2 regions of the Pseudalkalibacillus sp. JSM 102089 genome follow, and region 2 is predicted to be linked to the other one. Evidence: a T-box and tRNA genes for the amino acid it is inferred to sense, from the RefSeq annotation. Region 2 holds a T-box; the other holds one or more tRNA genes.
What was found. A T-box is a leader RNA that pairs with one kind of tRNA and senses whether it is charged. The one in region 2 lies ahead of argS (arginine--tRNA ligase), so its partner is inferred to be a tRNA-Arg.
Positions count from the first base shown of each region.

Region 1 (10,632 bases), on a different contig from region 2:
CTATGATTTCAGCGTACCATTGGAATAATTCTTTTTCATTGTCAAAAGCATTCTTAATTAACTTTATTTTTTCTTCAGGATAATAAACTAACGTGGCAAATTCATTAATCTCATTCTCTGGTAATACCTCTTCAAAAAGATCAGTTATTTTCTCCTTCACTTTCCCAGAACCGTTTCTTAAAACATGTTGAAAGGCTTGATATTCTCCATGTAAATCACTCACAAAATGCTCCGTACCCTTTGGTAAGTTAAGAATGGATTTAAGGTTGATTATTTCAGTGACTACCTTTTCTTCACTATCATATTTTTGAGCTAATAAATCTAAGTATTTCGTGTTCATGATTATGTATCCCCTTTCAAAATTAATGACTATGTAAGTTGGATTACCGTCTTTTATAATCTGTTCTAGTAGGTGATCGCATGTTTCTTTATTTCCGGGCTCATTCATTACTGCTGAAAGGAAAAGGCACTCACTGATCATCACTTCTGTGTGAAGCGATGAATAAACAATTCATTATCTATGATAGTATCACATTTTTATCTACTGAAATAAGAGACTATTATAAAAACTATGTTCGTTCGTATAATTGATCTCCTTACTTGATTCCATTATGTTCATAACCAAGATGGAATGATTGAATTAAAAAAGCAGCTTAACTTGAAGGACAAATTAAGTATTTGTCCTCCTACATTAAACTGCTTTTCATATCTTATATTATTTTAACGAACTGTTTTCTCAGCTGCAATAACTGTATGCTTTAGTAGCATAGCAATTGTGACAGGTCCAACTCCACCTGGGACAGGTGTGATATAGGAAGACTTTCTAGCAGCAGCCTCATATTCAACATCCCCGATATTGCCTTTGTTGTACCCGGCATCGAGCACAACCGCTCCTTCTTTGACCCAGTCGCCTTTAATAAATTCTGGTTTCCCTACAGCAGCTATCACAATATCTGCTTGACGAACATGAGAAGCAAGATCTGCGGTTCTTGAATGACATGTTGTAACTGTAGCATTCTGATTTAATAAGAGAGCGGATACTGGTTTTCCTAGAATTGGACTACGACCTACAACAACAGCGTGCTTTCCTTCAGCTTGAATATCATATTCTTCCATGATTTTCATAATAGCTGCAGGAGTACAAGACGGGAAAGTTCCAAACCCAAGAGCTGTTTGGCCATATCCAGCACTTGTTACGCCATCAACGTCCTTCTCAATAGCAATGGTTTCAAAAGCAAGACGCTCATCAACTTGCGATGGCACTGGATGTTGAAGTAAGATACCGTGAACGGATGTATCATTGTTTAATTCTTCGATAGTTTGTACTAACGTTTCTGTTGTCGTGTCTTCAGGGAGATGAATTTTTTTAGACGTAATACCTACCCGTTCACAAGCGTTTCCCTTCATTCTCACATACGTTTCAGAAGAAGGATCATCTCCAACTAGAATCGTTACAAGACTTGGTGTAACTTCTTTTTCTTTAAGAGAGTCTACTCTTGTTTTCAGATCTTCCTTTATGCGATTTGCAACTGCTTTACCGTCTAAAATTTTAGTTTCAATTGTCATTTCTATTCCTCCTGAAAAATGGTAAAGAATGAGGTCACTCAGTTCTTCGCCCAGACGACCGGCATTATACACCGCAGCTCCCTCGTGGTTATTTCCACATTTGTCGTCAGTTACTGCAATGAATCTTTTCTACGGATATAGTAGCATAATTCATTAAAAAACAAAAGAATCACACCTAAAAAAGTCTTTAAAAGTGAATAAACACTATTATATTATAAGTATCGTTCGGTTTTCCTAATTTTCAGCCATGTTCGCTCATACTATTGCATTTTGATTTTGGCCCATTCGAGTGAAATCTTCGTTTCACTCGCCTTTCATTCCGATAAGTGATGATCTACCGAAAGACGAGGTAGCTTCATTTCAAATGTAGACCCTTTCCCTTCTTCACTCTCAATTAATAACTCTCCTCCGTGTTGTTCTATAATCTTCAAACACACTGATAACCCTAGCCCAGTACCACTCTCTTTTGTTGTAAAAAATGGTTCCCCTAGTCGATCAATATCTTCTTTAGAAATGCCTGCTCCATTGTCGGTAATCCTCACAGATATAAACATCTCTTGAACATCCATACTCAAATGAAGATATTTCGATTGTTCCATATGACTCATTGCTTCAATAGCGTTTTTCATGAGATTAATGCATACTTGCTTCATTTCGTTAGGGTTAGCAAAAACAACCGCTTCTTCATCCCCAAAACTCGTTTGTAATGTCACATCGTTCAATAGAGCATTAGACTCAATCAAGGCCGAGACCTGCTTTAATAAACTTTTCATTTCAACATTCGTAAATAACGTACTATGCGGCTTTGCTAGTGTTAGAAGTTCACTTAGCACTAATTCGATACGTGATATTTCTGAAAAGATTATTTCAAAATACGGCATAGTGGATTCCTTCTTCTCAAGCAGTTGAAGAAATCCTTTTACTGATGTTAGAGGATTCCGAACTTCATGAGCAATGCCAGCGGCAAGCTGTGCAGCTGATGCTAACTTTTCAGATTTAACCGCAAGGGCTTCATTTGTTTTAAGCAATCGCTCTTCTGATTGCTTTCTAAAGGTTTTATCCTTAATCGTTCCGGTCATTCCTTCAAATCTTCCTTTAGAGCTATATTCGTATTTAATAAAGACCTCACACCAGACGAATCCCCCGCCTTTTTTCTGAACCCTGAATTCAAATACTTTAGAATTACTGGCGCCATCCTGGAATCGAAATAATTCTTTATGTAAATTCAGCCGATCATCTGGATGTATATAAGATAAGCTGTATGTGCCTAATGAATCCTGAACGTCGTAACCAGTTAACTCTCCCCACGCTTGATTCAACCAGATCCAACTACCATCTATTCCAGTTTGAAAAACAACTTCGTTTAAGCTGTTTATGACACTATTATAATTTTCTGATAGTTTACGATATTTTTCCTCACTATCTTTTAATTTGGACAGAAGTATGACAGAGCGATCATAATATGACGAGTACCACCAAACAATTACCATAACTGAGATCGTAAAGAATATGTCCATTAACCAATTGATTTTAATTTCATTAACAGAATAAAGCCAATAATCCCATAATAAAATCGCTATAAAAAACGTTACAACAGATATAATTCTTCCTTTATATCGCTTCATTTCGTCACCATTTCCTAAGTGATTTATTAATTACTAGTTTATTGGAAATGGAGCGTATGTGCAAACACACATGTGCCATTAATAGGATAAAAAAACTCCTTGAATAAGTCATCTTATTCAAGGAGTTATAAGTATGCGCCTTAGAGGATTCGAACCTCTGACCCACAGCTTAGAAGGCTGTTGCTCTATCCTACTGAGCTAAAGGCGCACGATATGAATGGTATTTCATCTCAACAAAAGTATACCATGATTAAAATCAGGTTGTGAAGTAGCTTTTAAAACTCTTCTACAATATGTAATGGAGCGGGTGATGGGGATCGAACCCACGACATCAGCTTGGAAGGCTGAGGTTTTACCACTAAACTACACCCGCAAAATGGCTGGGCTAGCTGGATTCGAACCAACGCATGACGGAATCAAAATCCGTTGCCTTACCGCTTGGCTATAGCCCAATCATGGTGGAGGGGGACGGATTCGAACCGCCGAACCCTGAGGGAGCGGATTTACAGTCCGCCGCGTTTAGCCACTTCGCTACCCCTCCATGATGAAATTGTAATATGGTAGCGGCGGAGGGGATCGAACCCCCGACCTCACGGGTATGAACCGTACGCTCTAGCCAGCTGAGCTACACCGCCACTTAAATTATGTATGGTGCGCCCGAGAGAAGTCGAATCCCTAACCTTCTGATCCGTAGTCAGACGCTCTATCCAATTGAGCTACGGGCGCAAAATATATGGTGCGGGTGAAGGGACTTGAACCCCCACGTCGTAAGACACTAGATCCTAAGTCTAGCGCGTCTGCCAATTCCGCCACACCCGCATATGTTGTGTATCAGCGACGTTTAATAATATACCATTGAACCATTTGAAATGTCAATCATTATTCTAAAAAAATGTAGAAAGTTTCTTTTGAAGAGAGTGAAAGCGTTGACATGCTCTTCTCCCTCTCATACGATAAGTTGTAGAAAAGGAGCTGTTACATATGAGTTTATCACAGTCCATTACAGGCGCAAAAGAATTCGACAAGAAAGACCCTTTAGCCCATTTTCGTGATAAGTTTTACTTAAATCCAAATACGCTATATTTCGATGGTAATTCACTTGGTCTACTATCAAAGAATGCAGAAGCCTCCCTTCTTCGATCTCTTGATGACTGGAAGCAACACGGAATTGATGGCTGGTCTGATGGTAAGCAGCCCTGGTTTTATATGGCAGAAAACATCGGTGAGATGACATCAACGCTAATCGGTTCACATGCTTCTGAAACAATTACTACCGGTTCAATTACAACTAACCTTCATCAAATGCTCGCTACTTTTTTTAAACCTTCAGGAAACAAAACAAAAATACTAGCCGATTCTTTAACATTTCCATCTGACATTTACGCTATTCAAAGTCAGCTTGAACTCCATGGATTATTCCCAGAAACTAATTTAATACAAGTTCAGAGCCGTGACGGAAGAACAATCCTAGAAGAGGATATCATTGAGGCCATCGATGATACTGTAGCCCTTATTCTCCTCCCTTCCGTACTTTATCGGAGTGGACAATTACTAAATATAGAAAAAATCACACAAGCAGCCCATTCTAAAGGGGTAATCATTGGCTTTGACCTGGCTCATTCAATCGGAGCCATTCCTCATAAACTTCACGACTGGAACGTTGACTTCGCGGTTTGGTGTACATACAAGTACTTAAATAGCGGCCCTGGTGGTGTAGGTGGACTTTTTGTGCACGAAAATCACCTAGGCAGACGACCCGGCCTTGCTGGATGGTTCAGTTCCAAGAAAGAAATGCAATTCGATATGAGTCATACGCTTACTCATGCTGAAACCGCCGGCGCATTTCAAATAGGCACTCCCCACATTTTTAGTATGGCTCCTTTAATAGGAGCTCTGGAATTGATGAACGAAGCTGGCATAGATGCGATTCGAGAAAAATCATTGTCTCTTACCAACTATTTAATGTGTCTTATTAAAGAAAATCTTGCTGAAGATGGTTTTACGATCACTAATCCATCAGAAGATGATCGACGGGGTGGGCATATTTGCCTCGAGCACGATGAAGCTGCTCGAATTTGCAAAGCGCTAAAACAAAAAGGCGTCATTCCAGATTTCCGCTCACCAAACGTCATTCGCCTAGCACCAATTGCTCTCTATACATCATTTGAAGATGTCTATCATGTTGTCCAAATTCTAAAGAGTATTATGATTGAAAAAACGTATCAGCAGTTTTCTAACGAGCGAAACGTTATCGCTTAAGTGAGTATAATTTGGTTTTTCTCCATTCATACTATGTGAAATGAAGGAGGGAAACAGGATGACTCAGCTGAACGAACTTGAACTTCAAAATCTGCGTCACATGATCGGCGGGCATGAAACACTCGCAAACAAACTTGATTCCTATGCCCAATCTTGTACTTGTCCGCAGCTTAAGCAAATGCTTCAAAAGGATGCACAAGAAGCACGCAACACACAACAACAATTAATCGGCTTCTTAAGTTAAGGAGGGATTTTATGAATGAGAAAGATATGGTAAATGATTATTTATCCGTATTGAACAGCAGCTTAAGTAATTACGGGAGCGTCATTTCTCAAGCTGACAATCCACAACTTCGTCAGGCTCTTCAACAAATTAGAAATACCGATGAGCAGCGACAATATAACCTTTATCAATACGCTAAACAAAAAGGGTATTATCAGCCAGCCGCCCCAGCACAAACCAATGAAATTCAACAAGTTAAAAACCAACTAACAGCTCCGCAGCAACAACAGAATAATCAGCCGCCCCAGGTCCATTAATCCAGAGCCGGTGAAAACCGGCTCTGTGTCTTTATGCTCATTTTTTCATAATTTTGTAAATAGCGTTTCACCCTCCCTTTATATGGATAATTAAATGAGTATTACCTATAGGGAGAGATTGATATGGACTATATTCTTAATGCAATAACTGAATTTTCCGCGTTCATCTGGGGTTATCCTATGATGATCTTACTCTTAGGCGGTGGATTATTTTTAACGATCCGCCTCGGTTTCTTTCAAATAATCTTTTTTCCCCATGCTTTAAAACATACCATCGGTAAAATTTTCAAAAAAGAGAAAGGTGATGGCACAATTTCTCCATTTCAAGCCTTTGCCTCCGCTCTCGCATCTACTGCAGGTGCTACAAACATTGTTGGGGTTCCTGTGGCAATCGCTTTTGGAGGACCTGGCGCTATTTTCTGGATGTGGATTGTCGCTATTATTGGAATGTCAACAAAATTCTCAGAAATTGTTCTCGGGATCAAATACCGAGAGGAAGACAAAAACGGCGTTTATGTTGGCGGCCCAATGTATTACATAAAAAAAGGCTTGGGATGGAAGTTCGCTTCATCTCTATTCGCTTTTGGACTGATGATTGAAATCATTCCAAGTGTCATGGTCCAAACTAACTCCATTTCAACACTCTCAGAGAGTTCTTTTGGATTACCGACCTGGGTAACAGGTGTCTTATTAATTATCCTTATATCAATTGTTGTATTCGGTGGAATACGTAGAATTGGTTCTGTAGCTGAGAAGATTGTTCCATTCATGGTACTTACATATATTGCAGGCGCTATCGGTGTTATGGTGATTAATATAGAAGAGTTTCCAGCTGTTATGAAACTTATTTTCGTACATGCTTTTCAACCGATCTCAGCAGCTGGAGGTTTTGCCGGAGCTGGTTTTGCTGCAGCTGTTAGATGGGGCCTTGCTAGAGGGCTTTATTCAAACGAAGCCGGTATGGGTACGGCGTCTATTGCCCATTCTGCTGCACATACGCCTCATCCATGTAGACAGGGATTATGGGGCATTTTCAGCGTCTTTATCGATACAATCGTTCTCTGCACAGTAACAGCTTTTACAGTGCTTCTTTCAGGAGCTTGGAAAGACGTTAAACCATCAAATGCAGCTGATATGGTTTCAGATGCTTTCTCTGGACTAATGGGAGCAACATGGGGGCCCATCTTTGTTTCTTCCCTCTTATTAATTTTTGTTATCAGTACGATAGGTGTCCTTGTCTTTTATGGTGAGAAACAAGCTGAATACTTATTTGGCACACCCTTTTCTAGAGTAATGCGATTTGTTTATATTCTTTCTATTTTTGTTGGGGCTATTGGAGGACTTCAATTTGTTTGGGAGCTAGTCGACATTACACTCGCCTTGTTTGTTATTCCAAACGTTATTGCGATCTTATTCCTAAGTAAGGAAGTGAAAGAATTAACAGATGACTACAAATTAAATTTCTTAAAGCAAGCTCAAACGAAAGACAAAGGCATTAGTTCATAAGAAATTCACATGGGATATTCACCTAATTTAGGTTCCTCTCCGCTCCTGCCTATATCTTTTCTAGACGGAAACATACAGTGGTAAAGAAAGAGAATTTAAAGGGGGACCTAATATGTATCATGCAAACAATGCACCATACGGAAATGAGCCTTATCAACCAGTAGCTGGAGCTTCTTACGGCATGCCTTGTCACAGGCCAGCTGGAAACGGCTTTGCGCTAATTGTTGTACTATTTATCTTGCTTATTATAGTAGGAACAGCTTTTATTAAATGTTAGTTTTTACAAGCAAGAGCCACTTGGTTCTTGCTTGTTTTATTTACGCTATGTTAGCTTAATTTTCGATTTATAATTCATTCATTTTTTGATAAGTCAAAAATCAAAAACATTCATTCCATATCCTTTCCTGAACAATTGTTCCAATTAACATTGCCTGTTATAGTGATAAAGAATGTATGATGAAAGAAGTGAGACAATGAAAACCTTATTAATCGATATGGATTCGGTTATATGTGACCTTATGTCTGAGTGGCACCGGAGATACAATTATGATTACAATGACGACTTGTCTGTTGAGAAGCTTGAATGCTGGCGATCTGAAGACTATGTAAAAAATGAGTGTGGTGATAAAATTTATGAATACCTTGATCAGCCAGGTCTATTTCTTAAACTCAAGCCTCTACCAGATGCTATTGAAGTATTGGAACGTCTTTCATCCGTGTATGACGTTATGATTGTCACGAGTAGCCGTACATATGCTTACACTGAAAAAGAACAATGGGTAGAAAAACACCTTCCCTTTATCGGCAAAAGAAATTTGATTTTCTCGCATAGAAAAGAAATGATTCGAGGAGATTTATTATTTGATGATGCTCCACACAACCTCATCGCATTTAAAAATTCAGGCAGAATGGCCATTGCGATGAACTATCGTTATAATCAATATGTCGACGTCCCTCGCGTGAATAACTGGTTGGAATTTGAAGAATGGCTTTCAACATGGAAGTGAGGTTACGGTGGTGACTCAACGAACAGATTTGCTAATTATCGGTGGAGGACCCGCTGGAATTTCTGCTGGGATATGGGCTAAAAGACTAGGCATTAATCATTTATTGCTTGAAGCAAAGGATAGCCTTGGGGGGCAATTAAGTACAATCTATAATCAAATTGTAGACTACCCAGGTATGGTGGTTGCAAACGGTCAGGTTCTAAAGGAACAGTTCATCAAACATGCTGAGGAAATCAAGTGTGATTATGTTACAAACACTCGCGTACAGTCGATCGATTGGACTAATAGGATACTTCAAACAGCAGAAGGTAATTCATATATATTTCGCTCTTTGCTTATTGCTTCAGGGTCTTCCCCACGTAGGCTAGATGTTCCTGGTGAGCAAGAAATGATTGAGCAAAATGAAGTATACTCGGCATCTCGAGATAAATTGAAATTCAAAGGCAAACATGTTGCTGTAATCGGGGGCGGAGACCGCGCATTCGAAGGAGCTCTTCTTCTTGCTGAAGCTGGGGCTCGAGTTACACTAATACATCGTTCTGATTGTTTTAAAGCTCGTATGGAATACAAAGAGCCTGTCATGCTCCACCCTAACATCGACATACTTACCAAAACATACATTACACAAATAGATGGAAAAGGAAAGAAGAAACTATTCCTAGCTGACGAAGATCATCATTCTACAATGATGGTAGATGGTCTGTTTATTCGAATTGGTGTTAAACCTAACACTGAACCTTACGAAGATGGCATTGACGTCGATCAGGAAGGATACATTCGATGCAACTCTTATGGTGAAACATCACTGCCATTCGTTTATGCTGCAGGAGATGTTTGCACTAGACCGCTGTTATCAAGTATTGCCTCCTCTGTTGGACAAGGAATGACCTCTGTCAAACAGCTATCGTTCTTTCTTGAAAATTAAAAAAAGGACCCTGAGGTCCTTTTTTTAATTTTCAATGTTAGGTTTGAAAGTTGATTTTAAGGAAAAGTTCGATGTCTTTTTTGAGAAGAGTGACTTCTTCCAAAAAATAAAGAAAGTAAAATTACCACAAAAACGCCGATCCCAAAATAGAAAATGTTTTCACTAGACAGCAATGATGCTGTTTCCTCATCTTTTACTTTTGCTGCTGGTTTTGTTTCACTTTCCACAATTGTCGCATCTTTGTCTTCTTCTAAAGAATTCACTTCAAGAAAATCATCATCCAAAATGGAGACATATGAATCCCCTTTACTTTCAAGGATATTGGTATCAGATATGGTAAGATCTAGCTCGTCATCTCCAACTTGATAAAGGGTCATATCCTCAGAAAGACTATATTCCTCATTATTTCCAGCTCCTAATTCAGTCCCCTTCTTATACTCAACCGGCGTGAAAGCATTAAACCCATAGTTAAGCATGGATAATGTGTCCTGATAAGCGATTTGATCATCGTTTGCTTTCATCGTAACAGCAATCAATTCTTGACCGTCTTTTGATGCGGTTGTCACTAAAGTGAAACCAGACTCTGAGACATACCCATTTTTTCCACCTGTAACAAAATCATAATCGAGTAAGAGTCGATGATGGTTAATAAGCGTCGTTTCCCAATCTTCTCCAACCCATTCTAATTTTTTGATTCCTATCACAGATCGAAACTGCTCATTTTTCATGGCGTACTGTGTTATTCTAGCCATATCTTCTGCACTCGTTACATGATTCTCATTAAAAAGTCCATTTGGATTAACAAAATTCGTATTTTTGACACCAATTTCTTCACGTAAAAATTCGTTCATATCTTCAGAAAACGATTCCACGCTTCCACTTAAATGCTCAGCTATAGCGATTGCAGCATCATTTCCGGAATTAACCATCATTCCTTTAACTAACTTTTCTAACGAAACGATTTCTCCTTCTTTCAAATACACTCTAGTACCATCTGCTTTACGTGCACGCTCGCTTACCGTTACCATATCATCCATCTCTCCGGATTTAACAGCCATAAATGCAGTCACAATTTTTGTAATGCTCGCTGGGTACATTTCGTCATTGCCATTCTTATTAAAAAGAATTTGTCCTGTTTTGCCATCGATCAGTATAGCGGTTTCGCTTCTTACACTTGGTGGTTCCTGTGCTTGCGTTACTGATG
Region 1 is NZ_JBEWYW010000013.1:31,972-42,603, forward strand. It holds gene fbp (fructose-1,6-bisphosphatase) at 1-340, opposite strand, end outside; gene ABVF21_RS19660 (bifunctional 5,10-methylenetetrahydrofolate dehydrogenase/5,10-methenyltetrahydrofolate cyclohydrolase) at 721-1,566, opposite strand; ZMP/ZTP riboswitch at 1,608-1,690, opposite strand; gene ABVF21_RS19665 (ATP-binding protein) at 1,881-3,191, opposite strand; tRNA gene ABVF21_RS19670 (tRNA-Arg) at 3,326-3,399, opposite strand; tRNA gene ABVF21_RS19675 (tRNA-Gly) at 3,491-3,564, opposite strand; tRNA gene ABVF21_RS19680 (tRNA-Gln) at 3,569-3,643, opposite strand; tRNA gene ABVF21_RS19685 (tRNA-Tyr) at 3,648-3,732, opposite strand; tRNA gene ABVF21_RS19690 (tRNA-Met) at 3,750-3,826, opposite strand; tRNA gene ABVF21_RS19695 (tRNA-Arg) at 3,841-3,917, opposite strand; tRNA gene ABVF21_RS19700 (tRNA-Leu) at 3,926-4,010, opposite strand; gene kynU (kynureninase) at 4,173-5,450, shown strand; gene ABVF21_RS19710 (hypothetical protein) at 5,509-5,694, shown strand; gene ABVF21_RS19715 (spore coat protein) at 5,706-5,990, shown strand; gene ABVF21_RS19720 (alanine/glycine:cation symporter family protein) at 6,114-7,496, shown strand; gene ABVF21_RS19725 (YjcZ family sporulation protein) at 7,609-7,773, shown strand; gene ABVF21_RS19730 (5' nucleotidase, NT5C type) at 7,970-8,503, shown strand; gene ABVF21_RS19735 (NAD(P)/FAD-dependent oxidoreductase) at 8,514-9,428, shown strand; gene ABVF21_RS19740 (D-alanyl-D-alanine carboxypeptidase family protein) at 9,485-10,632, opposite strand, start outside.
Region 1: it encodes a tRNA-Arg, which carries the amino acid that the T-box ahead of argS (arginine--tRNA ligase) is inferred to sense. The anticodon was not compared.

Region 2 (10,632 bases):
TATAGAATATCAAACATATAATCAATATTTTGAGTCGCCACCTCTTCGCCTAAAAGGAGAAGCTGATTTTTTGAGGAGGTAACTTGTTTAGAAATGATTCGATCCATTTCTATTCGCACTGCCCTAGGGGAGGTCCCTGCAATAGAAATAACTCGATTGGAATAAACACCTCCTTGGCTAACAGGAATGCCAAGATTCCGAACAGCAAAAGTTGATCGAATCTCATTTTCATTCTCATAATCAAATCCAGCTCCGTAGATAAGCTTAGATTCTTTCAATAGTTCTTGGTCCCAACAGGAAGTCATAAGTAAGAGAACACCTATTAAAACCATGCATTGGTAAAGTATTTTCTTCATTGGGATTCCTCTTTCTTCTTAAATAATAAGCTAATGAGTAAAAGCAGGAGAGGGAAACCAAGGGCAAAAAAATAGCTTGCTTTTGCGTGATAACTAGAAATCATTTCAACAGTATACCGATCATGTGAAAACATGGAGAAAAACAGTGCAATAAAAGCGGCAGTCAAAATAGGTCCAGTTGTTTTTTTTCTTTTTGTTAAATGTTGAATGCCTCTTCCTGCAATATATAAATACGATACATAAGAGGTCATAACAGAAACGATCCAAATTGAAAGAAAAAGTAGATCGACTCTATCGACAACTACAAAGGAAACGCCTTTTAACATATACACGAGAGGTTCTGGAATCATTTCAAGCTGAGCAGGGCTAAAAAAGACGTACGTCGTAAATGTTAAAAAGCTATATAACAGTGTCACTGCTACATTAGCCAGTGTTAAGCTCTTTAATGCTGCTTTCCCTTTTGATTGAACGTAAGGGTAAATGAATAATACGATCTCAAAACCGAGCATGGATACTATCCCTTGCTGTGTTGCTTTTAGGATTGTTTCTAAGCCATTTTGACCAATTGGTAAGATATAACGAATATCCGCATCCTTTAATGTATAGGCTGCCATAATGATCAGAGGAATAATTAGAACTGAAACAAACTGGTAAAATCTACCCATTACTTTAATTCTTCCAATAGCAAGGTAGGTGCCGCTAACCGTCAGCAACAAAAAGATGACAAACATAGGCGTTCGAAATAAGATCCACGTTTTGATTGTGGTTTCAAACAATTCCAGTACAATAACCGCTGTTGAAATAGCGAATAGCGTGTAAAGAAGTGAAACGACGAAAGCTACATATTTGCCAATGATTTTAGGGGCGTATTCAAACAAAGTTAAGGAGGGGAAACGATTGCTTAACATGTAGAGAATAAAAATAATGAGTTGGATAGCAAAACCAGTTATAAGAAGAGTAATCCAGCCATCAGTTCCGGCTCCTGCATATAAGGAGGAGGGAAGCGAGAGTACTCCTACGCCAACTTGTGTTTGGAAAATGATGAAAAAAAGCTGCGCCGAATTAATTTTGCTACTCGTCTTCATTTTGTTTCCACCTTCTTGAAATCCACTCCTGTGTTCCGTGCTGTGCACGAACATCCGTCGGTCGCCTACCGAGTAACCATCTTGGAAGGCGTATAATAGAATCTTTTAGCTCGTTGAAACGAAATGGTGCAAGCGGTGAGAAATAAGGTGTTCCGAAAGTTTCTAAACCACATAAATGGATTAAAATAATGGACAATCCGAAAACGAGCCCAATAAACCCAAATGTCGCTGAAAGAAGCATGAGTGGAAAACCAAGCAGCCTGATCGACATACTCATTTCATACGATGGAACGGCAAAAGAGGAAATAGCTGTTAGAGCTACGACAATAATCATCATATTCGATACAAGGTTAGCTTCTACAATGGCTGTTCCAATAACTAAACCTCCAACAATACCGATCGTTTGGGCTATAGGACCCGGTAGTCGTATAGCGGCTTCTCTCAATAGTTCAAGAACAATTTGCATAATTAAAGCTTCTAATAATGGTGGGAATGGAACGTTTTCAAGCGAGCTTTTAATATTTAAGATTAACTCCGCAGGTAGTACCTCTGGGTGAAAAGATACAGTGGCGATGTATAAGGAAGGCAACCCTAATGCAAAGATAAAACTGGCTACTCTTATGAGTCTTAAGATAGATCCGATATACCACCTGCTGTTGTAGTCTTCAGGCGATTGATAGAATGCAAAAAATGTAACTGGCATAATTAATGTTGATGGGCTACCTTCCATTAAAAGCCCAATTCGTCCTTCAATTATATGGGCGGTCATCCTGTCTGGACGCTCTGTACTTAGCATTTGTGGAAATGGAGAAAAAGGGGAATCCTCGATAAATTCTTCTACATATCCTGGTGTCTGGATGGAATCTGTTTGGATAGCTGTCACCCTTTTTTCTACTTCCGCAATAAGGTCAGGGTTCACCAAGTTCTGTAAGTAAATAACAGCTATTTTCGTGTCCGTTGTTTTACCAACTTTAAAGAACCTAATCACGAGGTTAGGATTTTCAATTCTTCTACGAAGCATTTGTAGGTTTTGCATAATGTTTTCGACAAATCCTTCATGTGAACCACGAACGACTTGCTCATTAATTGGCTCAGATATTGCTCTAGAATTTCCTGAGAAAGCTTCTAGTAAATAAAAATGTACTTGTCCATTTATTAGTAGAACAACAAATCCTTTTGTTAATCCTGTAATAGCTTCATTTAAATTTTTTGATCGTCGGTATTCTTTAGATGTGACTGTATCCTCGATGTTTAATTGATTTGTTTCAAACAATGGTTTCATAATCGTTCTTTGAAGTTTCTCTTCATCAACTAATGGGTCTAAATAAGCAAGTAGGCATTTCACATCCTGAACTGTAATATTTCTGAATTTGATATCTTCTGTATTATGGAATTTGGATTTTATATATTCCTTGTTTTCTTCAAGAGAATAGTATGCATCATGTGATTCAATAGCAGTTGGAATTTGATAAGACTCATTTCGAATTGATTTGCGTTTGCTTCGTCTCACAATGCACCCTCCTCAATAAAATTAGATAGGTATAGGTTGTTATAAAAATTGAGAAGTTATGTATACGAATTGAAATGAATCATACATGATAGGTTTCAAAGTGTTATACATTTCTTGTGATAGGTCTATAGTCTTTATTATCTCGTGATTGTTTTCGTCGTTTACTGGTCTTTTGTATGGTTTTAACCTAGTTTAGATCGAGTCTTGTCGAATGAGTGCAAATTCATTGTTAAGGTGTTGTATAATACGGGTAACTTATCCGGAAGGTGGTTCTAACGATGACGATTAAAAATGTTCAAAAGGAGAAATTGGCAGTGGATCGGTGTATGAAGCATTTAGAGGTCGTGAACGTTGAACCAAAAGTAAGACAGCTGATCTCTATGTACTTGACATCGATTTATCGAGAAGGTTATCAGGAAGGTTTTGAAGATGGTAGTAAATATCCTGAATCAGCAAACAGACTTATGAAATAATCGGTTGAATTTATACGGAAATCGTCTATAATAAGAATAATATTGTATCGTCAATGCGAAAGAGAGTAGTGTTTGTATACGGATAAAGCGATCCGGGGATGGTGAGAGCTCGGAACCTTAGCAGGCATGAACCGGACTTTCAAGACACTGTTTTGAATAAAGTAGAAGCAGTCGGGCTCCCCGTTATAGAGTGAAGTTGGCTCAAATCATTTATTGAGCAATCAGAGTGGTACCGCGGAATTCATCTCCGTCTCTTTTATAGAGACGGAGATTTTTTTATAGACAAATGGATATAAAAATAGGAGGAAACGTATGAATTACAAAGAATTATTTGCACAACAACTTTATGAAGCATGTGAAAAAGAAGTGAGCTTTCTTAATATAATGCAGCGAATTGAACTCCCTAAGCATGACTCTTTAGGTGACTATGCCTTCCCATGCTTCGATCTTGCCAAAGTGAAACGAATGCCTCCTCATCAAATTGCGAAGGAACTTGTTTCTGAAATTCATGAGAAAGTCTTTGAAAAAGTAGAAGCAGTCGGACCTTATATTAATGTGTTTCTTAATAAGAAAATGGTCAGTACTGAAGTAATAAGTCGCATTCTCCGTGAAGGAAGTGAGTACGGGGCTTCTAAGGTAGGAAAGGGTGGTGCAGTGACGATTGATCTTTCCTCTCCTAATATAGCGAAGCCCTTCTCAATGGGCCATTTACGCTCAACCGTTATTGGAAATTCACTAGCGCTAATTGTTGAAAAAGTCGGCTATCGCCCCATTCGCATTAATCATCTTGGGGACTGGGGAACTCAGTTCGGAAAATTGATAACGGCCTACCGAAAGTGGGGGGAGGAGCAAAAGGTTCGTGAGCAAACGATTAAAGAACTTCTTAAGCTCTATATTACATTCCATGAAAAAGCGGAATCAGATAATGGTCTTGAAGATGAGGGGCGTAAGGCATTTAAAGAATTAGAAGAAGGTAACCCAGAAGCCGTTTCATTATGGAAATGGTTCCGTGAAGAATCTCTTAAAGAGTTTGATCGAATTTATGAGCTTATGGGGATTACCTTTGATTCAACAAATGGAGAAGCGTTCTATAATGGTAAAATGCAAAACGTTATTGATCAACTTGAAGAAAAAAATCTCTTAGTTGAATCTCGTGGAGCCATGGTAGTAGAACTTGGAGAGAGCTTACCACCATGTCTAATTAAGAAGAAAGATGGCGCCACACTTTATGCAACCCGTGATCTCGCTGCAGCCATTTATCGCTATGAAACATATGGATTTAGTAAGGCTCTTTATGTCGTAGGAAATGAACAGAGTCTACATTTCAAACAATTATTTCAGGTATTAAAGAAAATGGGCTTCGATTGGGCGGATCAAATGCACCATATTAACTTCGGGATGATGTTGAAAGATGGAAAGAAAATGTCGACAAGAAAAGGGAAAGTGATATTGCTAGAAGAAGTGTTGACGGAAGCAATCGAGCTTGCAAAAGTAAATATTGAAACCAAAAATCCTAGTTTAGAAAATAAAAACGCGATTGCTGAACAAATTGGGGTAGGGGCCGTTTTGTTTCATGACTTAAAGAATGATCGTCGAAATGATATAGAGTTCTCACTTGAAGACATGCTACGTGTTGAAGGGGAAACTGGTCCATACGTGCAATATACTCATGCGCGTGCCTGTTCCATTCTACGCAAAGGGGATTTTCATTCTAATGATCATATAAAAGGCCTCGAAGATGAAGAAGCCTGGTCAGTTGTCACAAAACTACTTAGTTTTCCAAATGTAATCGAAAGATCAGCAGCTGAATACGACCCTTCTCAAATCGCAAAGTTTGTAATTGAACTTTCACGTTCTTTTAATAAATACTATGGACAGATTCGTATCTTAGATGATCCTTCATACAAACAAGCGAGACTGCAACTAGTGTCAGCCGTATCCATTGTTTTACAAGAAGGCTTGCGATTGTTAGGACTACAGGCACCAGAAGAAATGTAATAAGACAGCCCGTTTTTCGGGCTGTCTTATTTAGATGAGGTCACTATCTTCGATTGTACCCTGACTTGCCTTCTGGTCATGATCATCTAGTAAGTCTTCATAACGTTCATGACGTTGATTTGGAATAACTCCAGATGGTTTGCCATCTAGATCGGCTGATAAAAATGATTCGATTTCCTCGACATACCCGACAGGCTCATTGGAATCAATATACATTTTGTCATAGTTCATTTCCTGAGCGTTAAAGTCTGAAGGTGTTTCAGATGTTCCATACTTCGCAGCTCGTTGCCACGAATCTTCAGCGTCAAAAAAGGTAGCATCGTTAGAGTCGTTTACATGTTCCACGTAGGAATTGCCAAGTACACCTTCTTCTGCTGGTCTTTTGTCTGATGTCTTTTGTGATGGACTATGTTCTACACATGTTGAAGCTGTTGGAAGGACAGCGAGTCTTTCTGTTGAAATATCATTTCCACAAACTTCACATATGCCGTATTTTCCATTTCCAATTCGTTCAAGGGCCTTTGTCAGTTCTGCTAATTCTGTTTTTGCATGTTCATTTAGTGATAGATCTTTCTCGCGTTCATATAATTCTGTCGCCGTATCGCCAGGGTGATTATCGTAATTGGATAGTTCACCTGTAGAATGTTGAGCAAAAGATTGAGAAACACCAAATTCATCGTTTTCATCTAATTCATCACTAAGAGTCAGGATGCGTTCTTGAATCATTTTCTTATATGAACGAAGTTGGTTCGTTGTTAACATAGTCAATTCTCCCTTCTTTTTCTTATATCCGTAGTATGGATCAAAAAGAAGGGTGCTACTTCTGAAAATAATTCCATGAGAGTTGGATGAAATACCAGTAATATGGAAAAGGTAAAAATGTAGCTGAGACAATAAGAAGCTGGTGATGGGATGAACAGAAAAGTAAATCCAATTGAAGTTCTCTTGTGGAGTATTGCCTTTCCCGGGTTTGGACAAATCATTAATAAGAATTACATAAGAGGTGCTTTTTTTATTGGGCTTGAGTTTTTGATCAATGTGAATGCAAATCTTAATATGAATATTCTCTATAGTTTTCAAGGTAAGTCCGTCCAGGCAATTTCAGTTACAAATTATGAATGGGCTATGTTTTATCCTTGTGTTTACATGTTTGCGATTTATGAAAGCTATCTAGGCGCTATCGAAAAAGCAGGGAAACTACCAGGTGATTACCTGTCTTTACCCTTTGTATGTGGCGCGTATTTTTCTACGGTGGCTGTGATTGTATCGAATTTAAGAACAGAGCCTTTTGTTATTCCACCGACCTTTGTTGCTATTATAGGTATTGTTATTGGGGTAGTAATTGGGGGCGGATTACGTCAATTGTTAAGACGGAAGAGTATGCAATAACAAAAGCCATGAAGCAAAGTGCTTCATGGCTTTTTTGAACGGGTCGTTCTGGTTTTCGGTGTCTAGCTGCAGTGGGCAGACACTCGGTCACTTCACCTTTTCATCCGAACACAAAGACCGTGTTCAAATGAAAAGGCTCCAGTGCCTGCCGTGTCTAACCGCCCACTTCCGCTTTTCGGTGTCTAGCTGCAACTCGCAGAAACTGCGATATTTCACTCTTTCACCAGAACACAAAGAGCGTGTTCTAGTTCAAGAGCTCCAATATCTCCGTTTCTAAACGCTCGTCTCCGCTTTTCGGTGTCTAGCTGCAACTCGCAGAAACTGCGATATTTCACTCTTGAACTAGAACACAAAGAGCGTGTTCTAGTTCAAGAGCTCTAATATCTCCGTTTCTAAACGCTCGTCTCCGCTTTTCGGTGTCTAGCTGCAACTCGCAGAAACTGCGATATTTCACTCTTGAACTAGAACACAAAGAGCGTGTTCTAGTTCAAGAGCTCTAATATCTCCGTTTCTAAACGCTCGTCTCCGCTTTTCGGTGTCTAGCTGCGCGGGCCAAATCCTCCGGCTGTTTCGCCCAATCGAATGAGACAAAGAGCGTCTCAATCTCATGGGCTCCAACATCCTGCGGATTTAGGCGGGCCCGCTCCGCTTTTCGGTGTCTAGCTGCAGTGGGCAGGGTCTCGATCGCTTCAGCCCATAAAATGAACACAAAGACCGTGTTCTTTTTATGGGCTTCCAGCGCTTGTCGACCCTAACCGCCCACTTCCGCTTTTCGTATTAAATCTCACTGATTCGGAATTCTGGTGATTGTAGTTCTTCGGCGTCTTTTTCTCGTTCTCTTCTTGCCCATTGGAAGAAGATGTAGCCTAGTGCGGTGCCGTATGAGAGTTCTTGAATGATTTTCATGATGATGCCGCCTAGCTGTTGGTCTTCCATTATGCCAAGTGGCTTGAATTGGTCAAATAGTTCAGGTGAAACGGTCGTGCCGGTTGGTACGCAATATCCCATTGCGTTAGCCCATACCGTTGGATCGGTATAGGTAGCGTATAGTGGAGTCGTTGCGAAAATAATGAGAGCACATGCTGGGGTAAGCAGCACACCATCAGCAAAAATGTACCCAAGTTTCTTAACACCTGATAACGTATCGTATTCTGGTATTGGACAAACAAGTGGCCACCACATAGCAAAGGCTGTCAGGATTAGAGCGGCTTTATAGAAATTTTGAGCCGTATAGTGCACCATTAAGTAATCAAAGATTTCTGGGATATGATAGAAAGAAAATAACCCGTTAAATAAAAGCAATGAAATAATAGGGAATGTGAAAAATTTAAAAATTTTACGAATCACTTTGATATTTAGAAGTGGACGTAGTAACCATGCTGGGGTACCTACTATCATGAGTGGTGGAGCGACTAAATAAACGAGCGCCATCTCAGTCATATGGATGCTGAGTAATAAATGCCCCATAAGTGATAGTGGACCGCCAAGTCCGAGATAAAATAAGAAAACCCCGATTAAGAAAAAGATCTTTTTGTAAAGAGGAATCGGTGCTGAGTCTTTAAAGCTATTTTTCCAAGGTCCTGTTAGAAGTAAGTAGAATCCAGCAATAACGATTGCAGCTACCATAATTCCAGGACTCCATAAAGCACTAAACGAAAATGTGCTCGATAATTGTTCCCACATTAGGAACACCTCCATCTATGATCATAATGCCTGACAGTAAATGTTGACCGTTTTCATCATACCATATCATCTACTTGCATCCTATCTAACAATAAGAAAGCCTTTACTTTTTCTTCTTACTCTATTGTAAAAAGGATTTACCATTAACTCAAGGCGGGTTCTACATTTTGTGTGAAGGAATCGTGACAGGTACTCTAATTTAAGTTGACAATAGTGAAAGGTCTTTCATACAATGACAACAGAATCATATATGAATGTTTGTTCATGTAATGAGGGAGAGGGGATTGTTTTGGATAATCAAGGGCAGGATGTGGCAAAAGAACAATTGGATCTAGATGAAGAAACACTTTTTATTGTTTCGCAAACTTTTAAAGCTCTGGGAGATCCAACGAGGATTCGGATATTAAACTTGTTGGCAGATCGGGAATGTGCTGTAAGTGAAATAGCGGATGCTCTGCATCTTTCTCAATCGACTGTTTCTCATCAGCTTCGTTTTTTGAAGAACTTACGCTTAGTAAAGTTTAGAAGAGCCGGCACGAGTATTTTTTATTCTCCTGATGATCAGCATGTGATGGCACTGCTTCACCAGGCGATCCATCACGCCTGCCACGATTAATCGCTCTGTATGGTAGAATTGTACGGAAACGTTCAAGAAAAATGGACGGAAATGAAGTGAAGTTTCGTTATACTATTATTTGAGTGATTGATAAAGTGAAAGGAGAATGGCTTCTTGTTATCTAAAATTAAACAGCATAAAACAGAATCCGCTGTTATTTTCCTGGCCTTTGTTCTGCCTTTTGTAACAATGATGGTCATTGGAGTATTATCCATCTATTTATCATACAGCGGGTAGTACGGAATTAGAAAGGTGGACAAAATATGGATATAGGTTCGATTCTAGTTTATATGTCAACAGGGCTATTTTTTGTAGTGTTTGGTTTATTTGGGTTTTTCTTGTATATGTTAAAGAGAAAAGAAAAAACGGTTGAACATGAGGAGATGGACAGCCATGAGAAATAAAAATATTCGCCTTCTTATTATTTTATTAGTTCTTTGTGCTGTCTGGGGTGTAGCCTTCTGGGTTTGGGCGTTTGCCACCGCATAAAAAGCCTTTTCGAGAGATCGAGAGGCTTTTTGTTTGATTTCAATTCTTTAGGAGGTACTATGGACTATATTCAACAAATAAGAGCATTAGTTGGGAGTCGGCCATTAATTCTCCCTGGTGTTGCGATATTATTATTTGATCATACGAAAAGCAGACTACTGCTACAGAAGAGAACAGATAATAAGTTATGGGGATTAACAGGTGGATTTATGGAGCCGGGAGAATCTTTTGAAGAGACGGCTGTACGTGAAACATTTGAGGAATTAGGAGTAGGTATTAAAGAGTTAACGTTTGTTTCCCTCTTTTCTGGTGAAGAGTTATATTACCGATATCCAAATGGAGATGAGGTGTATAGTGTTATTGCTGTTTATAAGGGACAATGTGAGAGTGAAGCTTTTAAATTAGATAGAAATGAAGTATCAGAAGTGAAATATTTTCCACTAAACGAGTTACCAAAAGAATTGAACCCAAATCATAAGGTAGTCTTGGAAAAGTTAGGTTATTCATAACAATAACCGTTTATTGACAGGATAAAAAGGTTCCTATATGCTGAAATCAGGTTATATGTTTAAACTCTTAAACGAATAGGAGGCTTTCTGCGATGAATCAGAAAAATGACCATCAGGAAGCGATCCAACTTTTTCGCAAAAGCACACCGATCTTCCAGGCGCTAGGTGATCCCTATAGACAGGATATCATTATGCTACTTAGTGAACACGATCCATTAAGTGTGAATGAGATTACGGAGCGATCGACTTTATCACGTCCTGCTATTTCTCATCATCTGAAAATTTTGCGTGAAGTTGGACTTGTTTCTGTTGAGCAGAAAGGCACAACGAGATTCTACTCTCTACAATTAGAGGATGGTGTTACGACGTTGAAAACGCTGCTAGCAAAAGTAGAAGAGACCTGCTATTAGTCCTTCTACTCTTTTTAAATACTTATAGTTCAAAAGTTTAAACCTTTAGACTATAGAAAGAATGATGTTTTTTTGAGAGAAACAGCTTTTTGTTCATGAAATTCTCAAAACCGA
Region 2 is NZ_JBEWYW010000012.1:15,261-25,892, forward strand. It holds gene ABVF21_RS19135 (Ger(x)C family spore germination protein) at 1-356, opposite strand, end outside; gene ABVF21_RS19140 (GerAB/ArcD/ProY family transporter) at 353-1,441, opposite strand; gene ABVF21_RS19145 (spore germination protein) at 1,428-2,951, opposite strand; gene ABVF21_RS19150 (hypothetical protein) at 3,230-3,424, shown strand; T-box leader at 3,469-3,682, shown strand; gene argS (arginine--tRNA ligase) at 3,737-5,422, shown strand; gene ABVF21_RS19160 (TraR/DksA C4-type zinc finger protein) at 5,453-6,184, opposite strand; gene ABVF21_RS19165 (hypothetical protein) at 6,335-6,811, shown strand; gene ctaG (cytochrome c oxidase assembly factor CtaG) at 7,589-8,494, opposite strand; gene ABVF21_RS19175 (ArsR/SmtB family transcription factor) at 8,784-9,110, shown strand; gene ABVF21_RS19180 (hypothetical protein) at 9,225-9,347, shown strand; gene ABVF21_RS19185 (hypothetical protein) at 9,374-9,514, shown strand; gene ABVF21_RS19190 (NUDIX hydrolase) at 9,659-10,108, shown strand; gene ABVF21_RS19195 (ArsR/SmtB family transcription factor) at 10,201-10,518, shown strand.